3 regions of the Paraburkholderia strydomiana genome follow, and region 1 is predicted to be linked to each of the others. Evidence: riboswitches for the same ligand, from Rfam matches in the RefSeq annotation. Region 1 holds a riboswitch; each other region holds the start of a gene.
The links. A riboswitch is a leader RNA that binds a small molecule or an ion and turns the genes downstream of it on or off. The one in region 1 is predicted to bind cobalamin.

Region 1 (6,226 bases):
GTGCGCGCGCCCGCACGCAAGCTCACGCGTTGTGCGCTGAGCGTGGACTGCGCGAGGTTGTTAGCGGGCATCATCGGCGGGCACGGAGCAGCATCCAGAGAAACACCGGTACGCCGATGATGGACGTGATCACGCCGACCGGCAGTTGCGCCGGCGCGATCACAAGGCGCGCGATCAGATCGGCGCCCATTACCGCCACCCCGCCGCCGAGAGCCGCGGCGGGCAGCAGCATACGTTGGTCGTTGCCGAACGCGAGCCGCAACATATGCGGCACCACGAGTCCGACAAAGCCGATGGTGCCCGCCGTCGTCACAGCCGCTGCGGCGGCGAGCGAGGCCGCAAGATACACGCGCAGCCGCAACGGCATGACCGCAACGCCCAACGCCTGCGCGGCGGCGTCGCCTCGCAACAGCACATTCAGACGCGGCGCAACGGGCACGATGGCAATCAGCACGACGACCAGCGCGACGAGTGCGGTCCACGGCAGCGCATTGCCATTGAGGTCGCCGGTCAGCCAGAACAACATGCCGCGCAAACGATTGTCCGGCGCAAGATTGAGCAGCAAGGTAATCAGCGCGCCCCAGCCTGCCGCGATGACGGCGCCAGTCAGAAGCAGGCGCGGCGACGTGTCCTGCGGTTCGCCGCGCCACAACTCGCGACGCGCAAGGCCGAGCACGAGGAGAATGGACACGAATGCGCCCGCGAATGCCGACGCATCGACGAGCCACCACGCGCAACCGGCGATCATTGCGACGAGCGCGAAAGTTGCGGCGCCGCCCGATACGCCTAATACATAGGGCTCAGCGAGCGGATTGCGCAACAACACCTGCAGCAGCGCGCCAGCCAATGCGAGCAATGCGCCGCAAGCAAAACCGGCCAGCGCGCGAGGCAAACGCAGCGTGCGCACGATCTCGCCGGCGAGATCGGCAGAGTTCGCATCAGACGCGCCCGCATGCAGCGGCGAAAGCGCCTCGATCACGCGCGCGGGCGCGAGCGACACACTGCCCAATGCGAGCGACGCCATCAATACGGCAAGCGCGGCGACAGCAAGTACGAGCCAGATCGCGGCGGCGCGCTTCGCAGTCATCGCGTGAAGCGTGGCGGGCATCGAACCTTCATGACGGCTCATCGGCGCGTTCCCAGCACGGCGCAGGCATCACTGCTGTTGCCAGCCGACCGTGACATAGGCACCGCGCCGCGGCGAGTTATACGAGTAGGCCGTTTCATAGTCCTTGTTGAACACATTCTGGATTTGCGCGGCCACGTACCATGCCTTCGTGACGTTGTAGCGCGCAGCCAGGTTGACGACACCGTAGCCGCCGAGCTTGCCGCTGCTGTCTTCGCGCGGACCGCTCACGATCCACTCACCGCCCACGCGCCATCCTGCGATACTGCGATTCACCGTCAGCGACGCGAAACGCCGCGCTCGCCGCACGAGGTCGGTATCGTTGTCGAGGTCGACCGGGTTTTGCAGCGTCACCGACGCGCGCACGTCGGTCTTGCCTACATGTCCGCTCCACGATCCTTCGAGTCCTTGCACTTTTGCATGGCCCACGTTTTCGGCCAGATAGATCCCCGGCGTCACCTGCTCATAGTCGATCAGATTCGAATAACGCGTCTGGAAAGCACTCAAACGCATCACACCGAGCGCATTGGATGCGTACTGCAACGCTGCTTCGATCGAATGACTGCGCTCCGGCTGGATGGACGGACTACCGCTCAGCGGATAGTACAGATCGTCGAAGCTCGGCGCGCGAAACGAACTGGAATAGCTTGCGCTTAGCTTCCAGCGCGACGTGATGTCGAAGCCATAGCCGAGATAGTAACTGTTCGCTCCGCCGAAATCGGAGTACTGGTCGCGCCGCAGGTTGGCCTGGATCTGGTTGCGCCCGAAGCGTGCCGTATAACCGGCGAAGCCCGAGTCGACATGACGAGTGGGCGCGGCAAACGTATCGGAGTCGAGACTCTGGTCCAGATGCTCGTAGCCGACCTGCAGTTTCTGCTGCGCGGCCAGCGCGAAATCGTTTTGCCAGGTGTACTGTCGATTGTCGGTGTCGAAGCGGCCGTTATACAGACCGTTGGTGTTCGACACGCTGCGGTCGTCGCCCTGCGCAACGATGAAGTGCGTGGTCCACCAGTCCGTTAGCTTGCCGTTAGCGAAGGCGGACAACTGACGCACTTTCGTGTACAGATTGTTCAGATCGGTCGGCTCGCCGTACGCATTGTCGTAGCTGTTGTTGCCGTTCGACTGCAGATAGCGGACGCCCGCGTCCCAGTTGTCGGTGAACTTATGGCGCAGCGAAGCGGAGATGCTCTCGTTCAGATAGCCGTTCGCATTGGGGTTCGCGTTCGGCGCCTCACGAGGATTGAGCGCGGAAAAACCGTCGTCTTTCGAACGCGCGAGCGAGATGTTGAAGGTCGTGCGGCCGTCCTTATCCAACGCGCCGTTCGCGCCCACCTGTTGCGTCTGCGTGTGGTAGCTGCCGTAGCCCACGGAAAAATTGAAACGCGGCGGATGATCGCCGCCGTCTTTCGTGAACACCTGGACCACGCCTCCGATCGCGCCCGAGCCATACAAGGCCGACACGTTGCCGTTCACTACTTCGACGTGGTCGACCTGATCGAGCGGAATCTGCCCGATTTGCGCGGTGCCGAGACTCACGGAATCGACGCGCACACCGTCGATGAGAATCAGCGATTGCGTCGACGACGCGCCGCGCAAATACAGGCTTGCTGTCGAACCGGGGCCACCTGTGCGCGAGATTTGCGCGCCGGGCGCGAGTTGCAGCAGACCCGGCAGATCGGTTGCGGTGGTGTCGGCAATGTCCTGCTGATCGAATAGCGACGTTTGCGGAATCGTGTCGGCGAGCGCTTGAGGTCCGCGCTCGGCGGTGACGACGACGGGCGACAAAACAGCAGGCGATGATTCGGCGATAGCGACGGATACAGCGCTCGTAGCGACTGGTGCGACAGGTGCGACTGCAACCGACGGCGCAGGCAAACTGTCGGCGGCTTGCGCATGCGCGAGCTGCGGCAGCCCTGCAAATGCGAGCAGCGCCGCGCGGGCGATAGGGGACAGCATGAGTGAAGTTTCCCGTGGATGGCGTGCGCGGCCCGCTTCCCCGCAGGCCGTCGCGTAACGAGGCGCGAGCGCTTTTGACTTCATTTCGCGGGCGCGCGCCTCTCCCTCTGGCCGGTATCCGGGCTGACGACGCTCGATCCCGCCTTCCCACGCGTGACGCGCAGTGGCACACTCGCATGTTGAACTGGAACACGCGATGGGGATCGAACTGCAAACGCGAACTGCAAAGCACGAAGTGCAAAGCGAATGCGGTCGCTTACCGTTGCGGGGGCAGCGCAGGTTCGCGCGTTCAGGTGAACGGCGCGCCCTGCTTCCCGTTTAACTGCACGCGCAATGAATTGCGCGCGCGGGCACCAGAGTGCGGCCAGTGTATGAGCGGCCTCGGGGCCAGTCAAGAATGCGGGTCACGACAGCGATGATTCGGACAGGAGCAGAGTATTGTCCGACGCGATCTGTGACACACGAGTACTTTTTCATCTTCAGTCGAAAAAAGCCTGCATAAAGCGGTGTTGTTACGTCTCGAAACGAGACAAATGTCGGAACGTGCGGCATTCCGCGCTAAAATGCGAGGTCTTTAGAGGACGCAGCACATGCTCACCGAACTCGAAACACTCTCACAGAATATCGGCAAGCTGATAGCGATCAGCCAGCGCCACAACGAAGCGCGTGTTGCGCTTGAAGAGCAGCTCGCCCAGTCGCGCGCCGAGGCAGAAGCCACGCGCACGGAACTTGCCATGGTGCGCGAGGAACGCGATGCACTGCAAGCGGAGCGCGACGCGCTGTCGGCCAAGATCGACGACGCTCAAGTGCGGCTCAATGCGATCCTCGAAAAATTGCCGCGCGCTCGCGGGCACAACGAGCCGGACAACCAGCTCGATCTGCTCGAGCCCGCTCAGCATGAAGTCGAAGCGGAGAGCGACGCCACTCGCCATGGAGAAAATGCATGACCACCAAGCAGATCGAAGTATCGATTCTCGGCGTGCCCTATCGCCTCGCCTGCTCGCCGGAAACGGAAGGCGCGCTGCTTGAAGCAGTCGCACGAGTCGACGCCGAAATGTCGAAGATCCGCAATAACAGCAACGTGCGCGGCACGGATCGTATTGCTGTCATGGCTGCGCTGTCGCTGGCATCGGAACTGCTTAAGCTGCAATCGAGCGTGCGTCACGGAGAAGCATTTCCCGCTGAAGAAATCAGGCGTACAATGCATCAAATGAACGAACAACTGGGTACTGTGATCGAGCAGTACACCATGCAGTAAGCAGCAAGTTTGCAACGTGTCTGGAAGTAGAAGTGGCCGGTCTTCGGGTCGGCTGCAGATTCAACCAGGTGGCACACGTAGCAGCTGAGCAAAGCGCGTGAGAGCATGCACGAGCACACTCGGCAAACGTTTCACCTGAATGGTTTTAGCTTCATCGGTTTAGCTTCCCTGCCTGGTTCGCCAAGGTCATATATTCCTTGAACCAATGCCATGTGCACGGTTGCGGAAATTTGTAGCACGGGCGTGCGCGTCACTCTGTCTGATGTACCCGAAGTGCTGCTAACTGCGACCAATTCTGAACCCCCGGTTCAGGATGCCGGCCTAGCGGCCAAGGCGGGGACCTTATTTGGAACGGCATCGGACTACTGTCCGGTGCCGTTTTTGTTTGGGCTCCGGCTTTTCCAACCTTAACGTTCCTTTCGATTCATGCGCTACTGGCTAATGAAGTCCGAACCGGACGAAGCAAGCATCGACCATCTTGCCAACGCACCGCACCGCACGTTGCCGTGGACCGGCGTGCGCAACTATCAGGCGCGCAACTTCATGCGCGACGCGATGCAGGTCGGCGACGGCGTGCTGTTCTATCACTCGAGTTGTCCCGAGCCTGGCATCGCCGGGATCGCCGAGGTAGCGTCTACCGCTTACCCGGACCCGACTCAGTTCGACAAGAAGAGTCCTTATTACGATCCCAAGTCGTCGCAGGAAACGCCGCGCTGGCTGCTCGTCGACGTGGTCTTCAAGAAGAAGGTTCCGTTGATTCCGCTCGCCGCATTGCGCGAGCACGACGAGCTGAAAGACATGCGCGTGCTGGCGAGAGGCAACCGTCTGTCCATCACGCCCGTCACCGAAGCCGAGTGGCGCTTCATCACGAAGCGACTCGCCTGAGTTCGCCGGTGCTTGCTGCAACGGCGCCACGAACGATGTCGCTCACCGATGCTCATCGCACGGTTAAATTGGGGAACCAAGCTCAGGTTACAAGCGCCTAACGCACTTGCAAACGGACTACCAACGGCGCACACAGCGCCGTGCCGTTGCATCGCGCCTGCCGGATCGTGCGCAATCCTGTTCAAGCAAGGAGTTCCACACAGATGAAAAACACCGCACGTGCACTCGCTTTCGCGCTCGTCTGCGCCGCGCCTGCAGCCCTCGTGCTCACGCCCGCTATGGCACGCGCGCAGAGCGTCGCGCCCTATCAACCGGCCGGCGTGCTGTCGCTGAACGCGCAGGCCAGCGCGGAAGTGCCTCAAGACGTCGTCGAAATCACGCTCTTTTACGAGCAGGAAGCGAGCGATCCGTCGGCTCTTACTTCAACGCTGAACCAGCGTGCCGATTCGGCATTGCAAAAAGCCAAAGGCGTGAGTGGCGTGACCGCACGCACAGGTTCGTTCTCGATTTACCCGTCTACCGATCGCGATGGCCGTATCTCCGCATGGCGCGGCCGCACGGAGGTCGTGCTCGAATCGCACGACTTCGCCGCGGCGTCGAAGCTTGCAGGGCAAATGGCGCCCATCATGCAGGTCGGCAATGTGCAGTTCTCGCTGTCGCCCGCGGCGCAGCGCGCCGCTGAACAAAAGCTGACTGGCGATGCAATCAAATCGTTCCGTGAGCAGGCGGCTTCGTCCGCGCAGGCGTTCGGCTACAGCGGTTATTCGATTCGCGAGGTCAACGTCGGACATAACGGCGCCATGCCGCGGCCCGTCATGATGATGAGCGCGCGCGCCATGGGCGCCGACGCCAAGATGTCGGCCGCTGTGCCGATTGAAGGCGGCACGTCGACGGTAACGGTGAATGTGTCGGGCTCGGTGCAGATGAAGTAATGCGCTGTCCACCTGCCGCCCCATGCGGCGGCAAAAGAAAAACGCCACGGCATGCCGTGGCGTTTTCTA
Region 2 (6,226 bases), on a different contig from region 1:
CAGCGCGCCCGCGCCGAGAATGACGATGGCGGGCGGCATCATCCTTGCCATTTTTCCCCCGGCACGACGAGCAGCGAGAAATACGGCGACGCCATCGGGTCCACTTCGGCGAGCGGGACGATACGCTGGTTGCCCATCGTCGCCCGCTCGACGTACAGCGCGCGGTGCGCGAGTCCGAGTTCGCCGAGCACGCGCCGCACCTTGTCGAAATTGCGCCCGAGTTTCATCACGACAGCGGCGTCTGCATCCGCAAGACGGCGGCGCAGTTCGTCTTCCGGCAGCACGCCCGAGAGCACCGACAGGCTCTGGTTGCGATACACGAGCGGCGCACCGAGCACGGCCGCGCCGCCGAGCATCGAGCAGACGCCCGGCACCACTTCGCTCTCGTAGCGCGCCGCGAGCCGGTCGTGCAGATACATGTACGAGCCGTAGAAGAACGGATCGCCTTCGCAGATCACGGCGACGTCGCGCCCCGCATCCAGATGCGCCCCGACTATGTCGGCCGCGGTGTCGTAGAAGTCGGCAATGATCGCTTCATACGAGAGCGGCGGCTCAAGCGCTTCGGTCGTGACGGGATACACGAGCGGCAGTTGCTGCTGCGTGTCGTGCAAATGCGCCTCGATGATGCTGAACGCGTTGCCCTTCTTGCCTTTCGCGACGAAGTAGGCGACTACGGCTGCTGCCTTGAGCAGACGCAATGCCTTTAGCGTGATGAGTTCCGGGTCTCCTGGACCGACACCGAGTCCATATAGACGCCCTGCACGTTGTTGCGCCGTCATTTATTCGACCTCCGTTGCCAGCGCGTTGACAGCGGCCGCAGCCATCGCGCTGCCGCCGCGCCGGCCATGCACGACGACATACGGCACGCCACGGCTATTCTCTGCGAGCATCGCTTTCGATTCCGCTGCGCCGACAAAGCCGACCGGAAAGCCCAGAATCAGCGCGGGCTTCGGCGCACCGGCGTCGAGCATATCGAGCAGATGGAAGAGGGCAGTCGGCGCATTGCCGATCACGACGACGCTGCCGCCCAGATGCGGGCGCCACAATTCGAGCGCGGCGGCCGAGCGCGTATTGCCGAGTTCGCGGGCGAGTGCAGGCACTCGTTCATGTGTGAGTGTGCAGATCACGTCGTTGTTCGCCGGCAACCGCGCGCGCGTGATGCCTTGCGCGACCATGCCGGCGTCGCAGAGAATCGGCGCGCCTTGCGCGAGCGCCGTGCGGCCTGCTGTGCCGGCATGTTCGGAGAACGCGAGATCGTCGATCACATCGACCATCCCGCACGCGTGGATCACGCGCACCGCGAGTTTTTCGAGGTCGGCAGGAATGCGCGACAGGTCGGCTTCGGCGCGGATCGTCGCGAAAGACTGGCGATAGATCTCCTGACCGTCGCGAATGTAATCAAGCATCGGTGTCACTCATGTGTCGCTTCGAACAAGGCGCGCGATCGTCTCGGCGGCCTGTTCGACTGTCAGTTGGCGCGCGACGCATCGACCGAAGCCGGGGCCCTGGTCGCGTCGAAAAAGGTCATACATGCCGGGCGCCGCGGCGAGCATCGTAAACGGCGCGCAATGCGCGGCAGCACATGAGCGCGGGCATCCGCTCAAATGCACGTCGACGCCGGCGGGCAGGCGCTTCGCGAGATTCAATGCGTCGGCTTTGGTATCCGCGAGGCTTTTCGCGCAGCCAGTGGAACCGGCGCACGCGATCAGGTGTGTGATGGCTTCGGCGCAATCGCATGCGAGGCCCAGCGCGTTCAGCGCGGCAAGCACAACGGGCACTGAGAGCGTCCGGATATCGGGCAGCAGCACGCTTTGCCACGGCGTGATGCGCAGCGTGCCGTCGCCATGTTGTTGCGCGAGCGCGGCGAGGCCGTGCAGCGTGGCCGCATCGATACGGCCGAGCGGCGGTTGACCGCCGGCATGCCATGTATCCGCGGCGCGTTGCTCATGTGCGCCGAGGCGCAGCGAGGCATCGGCGGTCGTGCTGCGACGCCAGCCGGCGAGCGTCGCGTCGCGTGTCAATGGAAAATCCACGTAGGTTTGCGCATGCTGCAATATCGCGTCCGCCGAATGCGTGTCGAGCAGGTGACGCATACGCGTGGCGTCGGCAGCGGCAAGATCGAGAAACGTATGCAGCAACGCGCGCACGAGCGCCGGAACTTGCGACGGCAGCACCGAGGCCAACGCGCCTGTCGCATCCGCATGCAATCTTTCGGACGAGTTCGCAGCGTTGCCTGATGATGGTGACTTCCCGCCGATGTGCGTGTTTGCGCTCGCGTTTGCATCCACGGTCGGGCAGCCCGCGAGCCCGAACACGAAGCGCACCGCTCCGGCCGAATCTTGTGCTGCCGCGAGCCACACGTCATGCGGGTGGTCCACTCTCGCGAGCCGCTCGCCGCCGTCGACCAATAACGCGAATTTCGGCGATAGTGCCGCGAAACGCGCTTCACTTTGCAGCAGCGTGAGAAGGGCGGTGCACAGAGGTCTGGTGTCGAACAGTGCGCATGGGTCGCGTCCGGCAGTGGGGCTGATCATGACGTTGCGCACGTCGTCAGCGGCGGCTGCATCGAGTGCGTGCGCGTTTCGATCGCGATCGCGATCGTGACCGTGATCGTGATCGTCTTCGACGGAATCGGTCGGCGCGCTACCGCCCGCTCCTGCAGAGCCGCTTGCAGCGCTCGGTCCGAGCCCCGCATCGATCAGCGTGGCGACCAGCGCAGCTTCATGGCCGGCCCGAACACCGCGCAATTGCAGATTCGCGCGATTCGTCAGTTCGATCACACCCGCCGTATGCTGCGCGCTCGCGTTGGCGATCGCTTCGGCTTGAGCCGCGCTCAATTCGCCGCCTGGCAGCTTGATCCGACAAATACCGCCGTCGCGCGCCGCCACGATCCGCAGCAGGCCCGGACACGCCGAGGGCCGCAGCGCAGATGCCGCGTCGGGCAAGACAGTGGAGGGCGAAGCTGGATTCAAGACGGACACCGGGTTAGCGTCGCGCGACGGCCCGAGCAAGCGGTCAAAACGGCATTGCTGCGGCATCGGTACACCCCGCCCGATGTTGGCTGGCACGAACAGTCTGGCCGGCAGGTCTCCTGGCTGGCAGGTCGTCGTCCGCTGCGGCCTTCCCGGTTTAACCAGTGGCGCCAAGCGCAGGCGGACTCGCTGCATACAGTTGCGGGGGCAGCCACAGCGGTAATCTTCCCGCTGTGTTCCCTGTTAGGCCCCGAAGGGCACCGGCGGCTGTATTATGCCTTTTTTCGGATAGCACAACGAGGCTGGACGCTTTGACCGGCGTGGCGCAGTGCATTGTTTGAGATACAAAATGAGGAAGGGTGCATGTCGGCGTGGCTGACGATAGTGGGCATTGGCGACGACGGCTTCGCCGGTTTGGGGCGGCCCGCACGGCGTGCGTTGCTCGAGGCGTCGGTGATTTACGGCGGCGAACGTCATCTGTCGATGTTGCCCGCGCGGCTGGCCGCGCGCCGCGCCGAGTGGCCGCGCCCATTCGATCTCGCGCCGCTTCTGGCCGAGCGCGGCGGCCCCGTTTGCGTGCTGGCGAGCGGCGATCCGATGCTGTTCGGCGTCGGCGCGACGCTGGCTCGGCAGTTGCCGCCCAGCGAACTGCGCGTGTTGCCCGCGCCGTCGTCGTTATCGCTCGCGGCGGCGCGGCTCGGCTGGCCGTTGCAGGATGTGGCCACGGTGTCGGTGGTTGGTCGGCCGTTGCCCACGCTGAACGCTTATTTGCATGACCGCGCACGCGTGTTCGTGCTCAGCGCGGACGGGCGCACACCCGCCGCGCTTGCCGACCTGCTGAGCGCGCGAGGTTTCGGCGCAACGCGGATGACCGTGTTCGAACACCTTGGCGGCGACGACGAGCGGCGCATCGACGGCCGCGCGGATCAATGGTCCCCGGGCGATGTCGCCGCGCTGAACCTGGTCGCGCTCGAATGCCGCGCCACCGAAGGCGCGCCGCGCCTGCCGCTCACCTGCGGCCTGCCCGACGACGCGTTCCGTCACGACGGCCAGCTCACCAAACGCGATGTGCGAGCGATCACGCTCGCGCGACTTGCACCGACGCCCGGCGAATTGTTGTGGGACGTGGGTGCGGGCAGCGGCTCGATCGGCATCGAGTGGATGCGCGCGCATCCGACTTGCCGGGCGATCGCCATCGAAGGGCACGCGGAGCGTCAGCGCTTCATCGAGCACAATCGCGATGCGTTGGGCGTGCCGGGCTTGCAACTCGTAGCGGCCCGCGCGCCGCAAGCGCTCGAAGGGTTAGCCGCGCCGCACGCGGTGTTCATTGGCGGCGGCGTAACAGTGCCCGGCGTGCTCGAAACGTGCTGGGACAATTTGCGCGACGGCGGCCGGCTGGTCGCGAACGCGGTCACGCTGCAAGGCGAGGCGGCGCTCGCCGCATGGCGTGACAAACATGGCGGCACGCTCACGCGAATCGCGCTTGCGGACGCTCAGCCGCTCGGTGGCTTCGATACGTGGCGGCAAGCGCTGCCGATCACCTTGTACGATGCGGTGAAGCGTTGCGCTGCCAACGGCGTCCATAGTGTTGCCGATAACCTCAACGCTGCTTCATCGGCGTGACGCTCATGCGCGACGAAACGCCTGAACAACCCGCACCGCTGCGCAGCGGCTACACGACCGGCAGTTGTGCAACCGCCACGTCGCTGGCGGCCGCGCGTCTGCTGCTCGCGGGTGTGGTCAGCGAGGTGGCCGAAATCGTGTTGCCCAAGGGCCAGCATGTGCCGATGCCGCTCGTCTTCTGCCGGTTGACCGATGACGGCGCCGAAGCGGGCACGATCAAGGATGCCGGCGACGATCCCGATGTCACGCACGGCGCCGTGGTGTTCGCGCGCGTGCGTCTGGTCCCTGAGCCAGGTGTGGTGTTCCGCGCCGGGCCGGGCGTGGGCACGGTGACGCGTGCGGGGTTGACGCTCGCCGTCGGCGAACCGGCGATCAACCCGGTGCCGCGCAAAATGATGAGCGAGCATCTTGCAGAACTCGCTGCCGAGCATGCCTATGGCGGCGGTTTCGAAGTGACGATCGGCGTTGAGGACGGCGAAGCGCTCGCGCTCAAAACGATGAACCCGCGGCTCGGGATTGTGGGCGGCCTGTCGATATTGGGCACGACCGGCATCGTGCGGCCGTTTTCGTGCTCGGCCTACATCGCGTCGATTCATCAGGGCATCGACGTTGCGCGCGCTAACGGCTATATGCATCTCGCCGCGTGTACAGGTAACGCGAGCGAAGACGCGATGCGCTCGCACTACGCATTACCCGATATCGCGCTGATCGAAATGGGCGACTTCGTCGGCGCGGTGCTCAAGCATATGAAGCGCGCGCCGGTCGAGCGCCTGAGTATTTGCGGCGGTTTCGGCAAGCTGAGCAAGCTCGCGGCGGGCCATCTCGATCTGCATAGCCGCAACTCGAGCATCGATCTTGAACGGCTCGCCGCATGGGCCGCCGAACAGGGCGCCGACGACGCGTTGCAATCCGCGATCCGCGCGGCCAATACGAGTCAGCAAGCCGTCGCGCTAGCGCACGCGGAGCAGGTGCCGCTCGGCGACATTGTCTGTGCGCACGCGCTTGCCGTCGCACGCGAAATCGTGCCGCCGCAGGTGAACGTGGAGATGTTCGCGATCGACCGCGCGGGCAAGCTGATCGGAGTCGCGCGATGACAAAGGTTCTGCTGCTCGGCGGCACCGGCGACGCTTTACGCATTGCCCGCCAACTTACTTCCGTCGACGTGTACAGTCTCGCGGGACTCGGCAAGGTGCCCGACGATCTGCCATGCAGCGTGCGGGTCGGCGGCTTTGGCGGCAGCGAAGGCATGGCACGATATATCGCAGATGAAGAGATCGGCCTCGTGATCGATGCGACGCATCCGTACGCGGCGCAGATCAGTGCGAATGCTGTGAATGCGGCTCGTCACGCGGGCGTGCCGTGCTGGGTGCTGCGTCGACCGGCGTGGCAGCCGCGCGCCGGCGACGACTGGCGCATGATCGACGGCTGGGACGAACTCACCATGGCGCTCGCGCCGTTCAGGCGACCGCTCTTCACGCTCGGACGCGAACCGCTCTCGCATCTCGACGAGATTCCGCCACATCAATTCTGGCTCGTGCGCTGTCTCGACTCGCACGAAGACACGGAACGCGCTCGCATAATCGCGGCGCGCGGACCGTTTACGCTCGAAGGCGAGCGTGCGCTCTTTGCGC
Region 3 (6,226 bases), on a different contig from region 1:
CACGCGATAGCCTTCGTCGCGCAACATCGACAGAATGCCGACCACCGACGCCGGCGTATCCAGTCCGACGCCATTCCCAATGCGACCCTCGCTCATCGGATAGTTGGCGAGAATCAGCGCGAGTTTCTTGTCCGCGTTGTCAAGCGAGCGCAGGCGGCACCAGCGGCGGCTCAACTCGGCAATAAAGTCTACGCGTTCGCGATCGGGCTGATAACGCACCACGTCGACTTCCGTATGCGGACAGCGATACGCGAGTCCTTTGAAACTGATCGCGCGCGTGATGATGCGCCCGTCCACTTCGGGCAGCGCAATATGCATGGCGATGTCGCGCGAATTAAGGCCCTGATTGTCCTTAAGCCAGTCCTCGCGGTTGCCGCCGCTCAGAATCACCTGAAGCACAGGCGCGTCGCCGGCGAGCGCGAGCGGTTCGGGATCATCGATCGCAGAAGCGGCGAACGCTGTTGTGTTGAGTACGAGCGCCGCGTCATGTTGCGCGCACAACGACTGCACGACTTCGCGACTCACCGCGTCCTTCAACGACGTAATCGCGATTGGCAGCGGGTTCACGCCTTGTGCGTCGAGAGCTTCGATCAGCGCGTCGAACACCGCTGTGTTGGCCGCCTGAAGATGCGCCTTGTAGAACAGTATCGCCGCGACGGGCGCATCGTGCCGCCAGCGCGCTTGCCAGTCGGCGATTGTCGGCGTGTCGCGTTGTGGATGGTAAAGCGACGCGGCCGGCAACGCGCGGGGCGGCGCAGGCTCGTGTCCCCAACCGAGCGCGCGATGCGCGATGCAGCGCAGAAACGCCTCGGCATTCTGGGGACCGCCTTCCCGCAAATAACGCCACAACTGATGGCACAGATCCGCGTCCGCGGTGCTGCGCGCAAGCAGATTGGGATCTTCCTGCAGATCGCCCGAAAACATCGCGAGCGTTTGCTGTTTGCGCTCCGCTAGCGCGACGACCTGTTCGATACCGTACGGCCAATACGCTTCGCCGCCAAGATGATCGACTACGACGACGCGCGCGTGTTGCAGCACATCTTCGACGTAGAAATCCACCGACGCCGGTTGCCGCAGATACGTCACGTTCGCGAGGCGCACGCTCGGAAAGCCGTCGCCGAGACGAGGAAACACGCTTGCCAGCAGCGACAACGTGGTGTCCGCAGAACTGAGCACGACGATATCCGCAGGCCGCTGATCGATACGGATCACGCCTTGCGTATCGTCGACGAAACCGCCCGGCGTGGTGCGCAGAAGATGCATGTGCGCTTACGCCTGCTGCGCTGCGACGCCCGGCACCTGAGCGTTCGACACGCCCAGCGCCGCGTCGAACGCGCGCTGCAGCGCGGCTTGATCGAGGTCTTCACCGATCAGCACGAAGCGGCTTTCGCCCGCCTCGCCAGGTTGCCAGCGCCGGTCGAAATAGCTGTCGAAGCGCCGGCCCACGCCCTGAATCACGAGACGCATTGCTGCGCCCGGCAACGCCGCGAAACCCTTTACACGGTAGATCGTGTTGCTCTGAACAAGCGTTTGCAGTGCGGCGATTACTGCTTCACGCGACAGCACGTTTGCATGCACCACTACCGAATCGAATTCATCGTGGTGATGGTCCGCGTCGTCCGCCGAACCGTGATGGTCGTGGCGCAAGTGAATCGTTTCTTCCGATGCGGCTTCGAGTCCGAACAGCGTGTGCAGATCGAGCTGCCCCATGTGCGCGCGCACGACCTTCACTTGCGGCGGAATCTCCTCGCGGATCACGGCTTCGACCGCATTCTGACGAACCTCATCGAGCAGATCTGTTTTGTTCAGAATCACCAGATCGGCCGAAGCCAACTGATCTTCGAACAATTCGTGCAGCGGCGATTCATGATCCAGATTCGGATCGGCTTTGCGCTGCGCATCGACAGCGAGCGGGTTTTCTGCGAACTGGCCGCTCGCGGCAGCGGGACCGTCGACCACGGTAATCACCGCATCGACGGTGAAACTGTTTTTGATCTGCGGCCAGTTGAACGCCTGTACGAGAGGCTTCGGCAACGCGAGACCCGATGTCTCGATCAGCACATGGTCGATCTGCTCACGGCGCTCAACGAGCTTTTCCATCACCGGAAAGAACTCCTCCTGCACCGTGCAGCAGAGGCAACCGTTCGCGAGTTCATACAATTGCCCTTCCGTTTCGACGCCATTCTCGTCGCAACCGATGCCGCAACCCTTCAGGATTTCGCCGTCGATTCCAAGTTCGCCGAACTCGTTGACGATCACCGCGATGCGCTTGCCGCCCGCGTGCTGAAGAATGTGCCGCAACAGAGTGGTTTTGCCGCTGCCGAGAAAGCCCGTGACGATGGTGACGGGGATCTTGCGCATTTGAGTTTGCATCGTGAGGTCCATCCCAGGAGTTGCAGGCGCCGGCCGGCGTAGTCCGCACGCATGAGGTTCAGCGCGTGCCTCGGGCATGAACGACGGCCTTGCTACAACAGGAAAAACGCAGAAAACGGGTGTGAGGGCATGAGCGCAGCGCCGCATCCCCGCGGCGTTCGCCCTTCGTGTTCCGGCCGGTATCCGGGCTGGCGAAAGCGCCGCTTCCCCTTCCCGGACGAGTGATTTCTCGCCCAGTGGTGATATGCCCACGCGGCCTTGCGCGTGGACACCGAAGCCGGCACTGCGACGCCACGCGAACCGCCGTGACGTCACTTTTCGCTTACCGTTGCGGGGGCAGCACAGGTTGACCCAAACCGTGACAGGCGGGCGCCCTGTTTCCCGTTTAACTGCATGCGCACGAGCGCGCACACGAGCACCAGAAGTGCGTGCGAGTTTAGGCCGACCGTCTGGCGCCGTCAAGGAAACGCGGGCCCGGCGCGCTTATCGCACGGGCTTCTCGTGTGCTATCGTATGCGCGCGTTTGGTGCCCGCACATGCATTCGCGTGTGCAGTTAAACGGGAAACAGGCAGCGCTCCCGCGCTCAACCTGTGCTGTCCCCGCAACGGTAAGCGACCTGCGGTGCAATGTTCATGCTGCACCGCGCATGCGTTTTCGATGCCACTGTCCGATACATTCGAATGAATGCGGGCGGGAAGGCAAAGCGCGTGAGGCCGCCAGCCCGGATACCGGCCAGATGCGGAGGCGACCGTGCGTTTCTCGACGTCACGCCGCCGGCAGCCGGAATCCGCGAGGGACGGATGTGAAGGCGCTGAAGCACTATCTGGCAACCGGGTTCGCACCCGCGCGTGCCGTCGTGCGTGAAGACACCGCTTGAATGACTTCGATCTCCAATCACCTGGGCCCGTTCGCGTGCCGCACTGCATGGCGTACGCCGGCGGAGCGCGCAACGTCGTTGCCGTGCACGGTTAGCGAGGCGCGATGACACGCGCGTGGCTGATCGGCGCAGGGCCCGGCGACGTCGAACTGATGACGTTGAAGGCAACGCGCGCCCTCGGACAAGCCGACGTGATACTCGTCGACGATCTCGTCAATCCCGACGTGCTGCAATTCGCGCGCGCCGACGCGTCCATTGTTTATGTCGGCAAACGCGGCGGTCATCCGTCGACGCCGCAAGAAGGCATCGTCGCGCAAATGCTCGATCATCTGCATGCTGGGCGCGGCGTCGCGCGACTCAAGGGCGGCGATCCGTTCGTATTCGGCAGAGGCGGCGAAGAGCAGCAGGCGCTGCATGCGGCCGGAATCGAGGTGGAGATCATCAGCGGTATCACAGCCGGAATCGCGGCGCCCGCAGCTATCGGCATTCCGGTTACACACCGCGATCACGCGCAAGGCGTGATCTTCGTGACCGGCCACGGTGCGGGCAGCAGCGAGCCGGACTGGGGCGCGCTCGCCGCCACTCACATGACGCTCGTCATCTACATGGGCATGCGGCGGCTGAAGGATATCGTCAGCGCATTGCTCGCAGCCGGCATGCGCGCCGACACGCCGTGTGCGGCGATCGAATCGGCTACGCGTCCCGAGCAACGCCATGCGCTTTCGACGCTTGGTGAATTCGCCGATGCCGTCGCGCGCGCGGGACTCGGCTCGCCTGCGATCGTGGTGATAGGCGGCGTGGCGTCGCTCGCGCTCGCGCGTGCCGCCGCGGCAAGCTCATCAGATGCGGCATCTTCGCCGGACGCGAAATGAAAACGCTTAGCGTGGGCATCGGTTGCCGCCTGTACACATCGGCGGACGAGATCGAAACGGCGGTGCGCGCCGCGCTCGGTTCGCACACGTTCGAACAGATTGCAACGGTAGCCTCTATTGAAACGAAAGCCGACGAGCCGGGCCTGCTGGAGTTCTGCGCGCGTCACGGGTTCACGCTGCAAGTGTTCAGCCGCGAGCAGATTCTCGCGATTGACGTTCACGAACCGTCGGCTGCCGCGCGCGAGCATCTCGGCGTGGACGGCGTATGCGAACCGTGCGCGCTGCTTGCGGTGGCCGCCCGTTGCACCGCACATCTGATCGCTCGCAAAACCGTTTACGCTGGTGTCACCGTGGCGATCGCATCGACCGCACCAGCGCCAGCACACAGTGTCACCACCATCTCACAGGACCTTCCATGAAGACCGATCCCGAATCGCATCAACGCATGACCGAACGCCGGCGCGAAGGCCACGAAAAAAAGCAGGCCAACGCGACCGTCGAAAAGGGCCTGCTGATCGTCAACACCGGCACCGGCAAGGGCAAGACAACCGCCGCTTTCGGCATGGCTGTGCGTGTGCTCGGCCACGGCATGCGGCTTGGCGTCGTGCAGTTCATCAAGGGCGCGCTGCATACGTCGGAGCGCGACTTCCTCGGCGCTATTGCCAACTGTGACTTCGTGACGATGGGCGACGGCTACACCTGGAACACGCAGAACCGCGACGCCGACATGGCCACCGCACGCAAAGGCTGGGACGAAGCACGCAGGATGATCGAAAGCGGCGACTATCAGATGGTCATCCTCGACGAACTGAACACCGTGCTCAAGTACGAATATCTGCCGCTCGACGAAGTGCTGTCCGTCATCAACGCGCGTCCGGCGATGCTGCATGTGGTCGTGACCGGCCGCCACGCGCCCGATGCGCTGATCGAAGCCGCCGACCTCGTCACCGAAATGCGCATCGTCAAGCATCCGTACCGCGAGCAAGGCGTGAAAGCGCAGCGCGGCGTGGAGTTCTGAACGTGTCCGCCTGCCCTGCGCTCTTTATCAGCGCGCCCGCGTCGGGTCAAGGCAAGACCACGATCACTGCGGGCCTCGCGCGCTACCATCGGCGACTGGGACGGCGTGTGCGCGTGTTCAAGACCGGGCCCGACTTTCTCGATCCGATGATCCTTGCGCGCGCAAGCGGCGCGCCCGTGCTGTCGCTGGATCTGTGGATGGTCGGCAAGGACGCCTGCCGCAATCTTATCGCGCAGGCGGCGGACGAAGCCGATCTGATCCTGATCGAAGGCGTGATGGGCCTCTTCGACGGCACGCCGAGCAGCGCCGATCTGGCGACCGAGTTCGGTGTGCCGGTACTCGCGGTGATATCGGCGAAGGCGATGGCGCAAACCTTCGGCGCGGTCGCGTTCGGCCTCGCGAATTTCCGGCCTCAGGTGCCGTTTCATGGCGTGCTCGCGAACCGCGTCGGTTCCTCGCGTCACGCGCAGATGCTCGAAGAGGCATTGCCGCCAGCGCTGCACTGGTGCGGGCACATTACCGCCAGCGACGAAATCGAATTGCCCGATCGCCACCTCGGCTTGCATCAGGCCGCGGAAATCGACGATCTCGACGCGCGTCTGGATCGCGCCGCCGATGCGCTCAGTCATACAGCGCTGGCCGGGCTGCCGCCCGCGGTGGAGTTTGGCGCGGCTACGCCACAAGTGCTTCCCCGCCTTCTGCACAACAAAAACATCGCCATCGCGCGCGATGCCGCGTTTTCGTTCATCTACCCGGCCAATGTCGCGCTGCTCGAAGCGCTCGGCGCCCGCGTTCACTACTTTTCGCCGCTCGCTGACGAAGCGCCGCCCTCCGACACCAATGCGCTGTATCTGCCCGGCGGATATCCCGAACTGCATGCCGCGGCGCTCGCCGCGAATGCCCGCAGCACCGCGGCGATCCGCGCACATGCGGCGGCCGGCAAACCGCTCGTCGCCGAATGCGGCGGCATGCTTTATCTGCTCGATAAGCTCACTGACACGCAAGGTGTCAGCACGTCGATGCTCGGCTTGCTGCCCGGTCACGCGACGATGCAAACACGCTTCACCGCGCTCGGCATGCAACAG

Region 2: another riboswitch for cobalamin. It lies ahead of cobG (precorrin-3B synthase); the one in region 1 lies ahead of J2W46_RS13925 (TonB-dependent receptor plug domain-containing protein).
Region 3: another riboswitch for cobalamin. It lies ahead of cobW (cobalamin biosynthesis protein CobW); the one in region 1 lies ahead of J2W46_RS13925 (TonB-dependent receptor plug domain-containing protein).

Annotation. Positions count from the first base shown of each region.
Region 1 is NZ_JAVDVL010000004.1:328,324-334,549, reverse strand. It holds gene J2W46_RS13935 (ABC transporter ATP-binding protein) at 1-74, opposite strand, end outside; gene J2W46_RS13930 (FecCD family ABC transporter permease) at 71-1,129, opposite strand; gene J2W46_RS13925 (TonB-dependent receptor plug domain-containing protein) at 1,157-3,082, opposite strand; cobalamin riboswitch at 3,175-3,455, opposite strand; gene J2W46_RS13920 (ATPase) at 3,673-4,029, shown strand; gene J2W46_RS13915 (cell division protein ZapA) at 4,026-4,340, shown strand; RNA gene ssrS (6S RNA) at 4,503-4,684, shown strand; gene J2W46_RS13905 (EVE domain-containing protein) at 4,767-5,225, shown strand; gene J2W46_RS13900 (SIMPL domain-containing protein) at 5,429-6,157, shown strand.
Region 2 is NZ_JAVDVL010000001.1:248,219-254,444, reverse strand. It holds gene cobJ (precorrin-3B C(17)-methyltransferase) at 1-42, opposite strand, end outside; gene J2W46_RS01145 (precorrin-2 C(20)-methyltransferase) at 39-779, opposite strand; gene J2W46_RS01140 (precorrin-8X methylmutase) at 780-1,406, opposite strand; gene cobG (precorrin-3B synthase) at 1,416-2,981, opposite strand; cobalamin riboswitch at 3,065-3,250, opposite strand; gene cbiE (precorrin-6y C5,15-methyltransferase (decarboxylating) subunit CbiE) at 3,336-4,595, shown strand; gene J2W46_RS01125 (cobalt-precorrin-5B (C(1))-methyltransferase) at 4,601-5,689, shown strand; gene J2W46_RS01120 (cobalt-precorrin-6A reductase) at 5,686-6,226, shown strand, end outside.
Region 3 is NZ_JAVDVL010000012.1:218,091-224,316, reverse strand. It holds gene cobN (cobaltochelatase subunit CobN) at 1-1,263, opposite strand, end outside; gene cobW (cobalamin biosynthesis protein CobW) at 1,270-2,373, opposite strand; cobalamin riboswitch at 2,531-2,811, opposite strand; cobalamin riboswitch at 2,881-3,125, shown strand; gene cobA (uroporphyrinogen-III C-methyltransferase) at 3,356-4,123, shown strand; gene J2W46_RS27505 (cobalamin biosynthesis protein) at 4,120-4,542, shown strand; gene cobO (cob(I)yrinic acid a,c-diamide adenosyltransferase) at 4,539-5,141, shown strand; gene J2W46_RS27495 (cobyrinate a,c-diamide synthase) at 5,144-6,226, shown strand, end outside.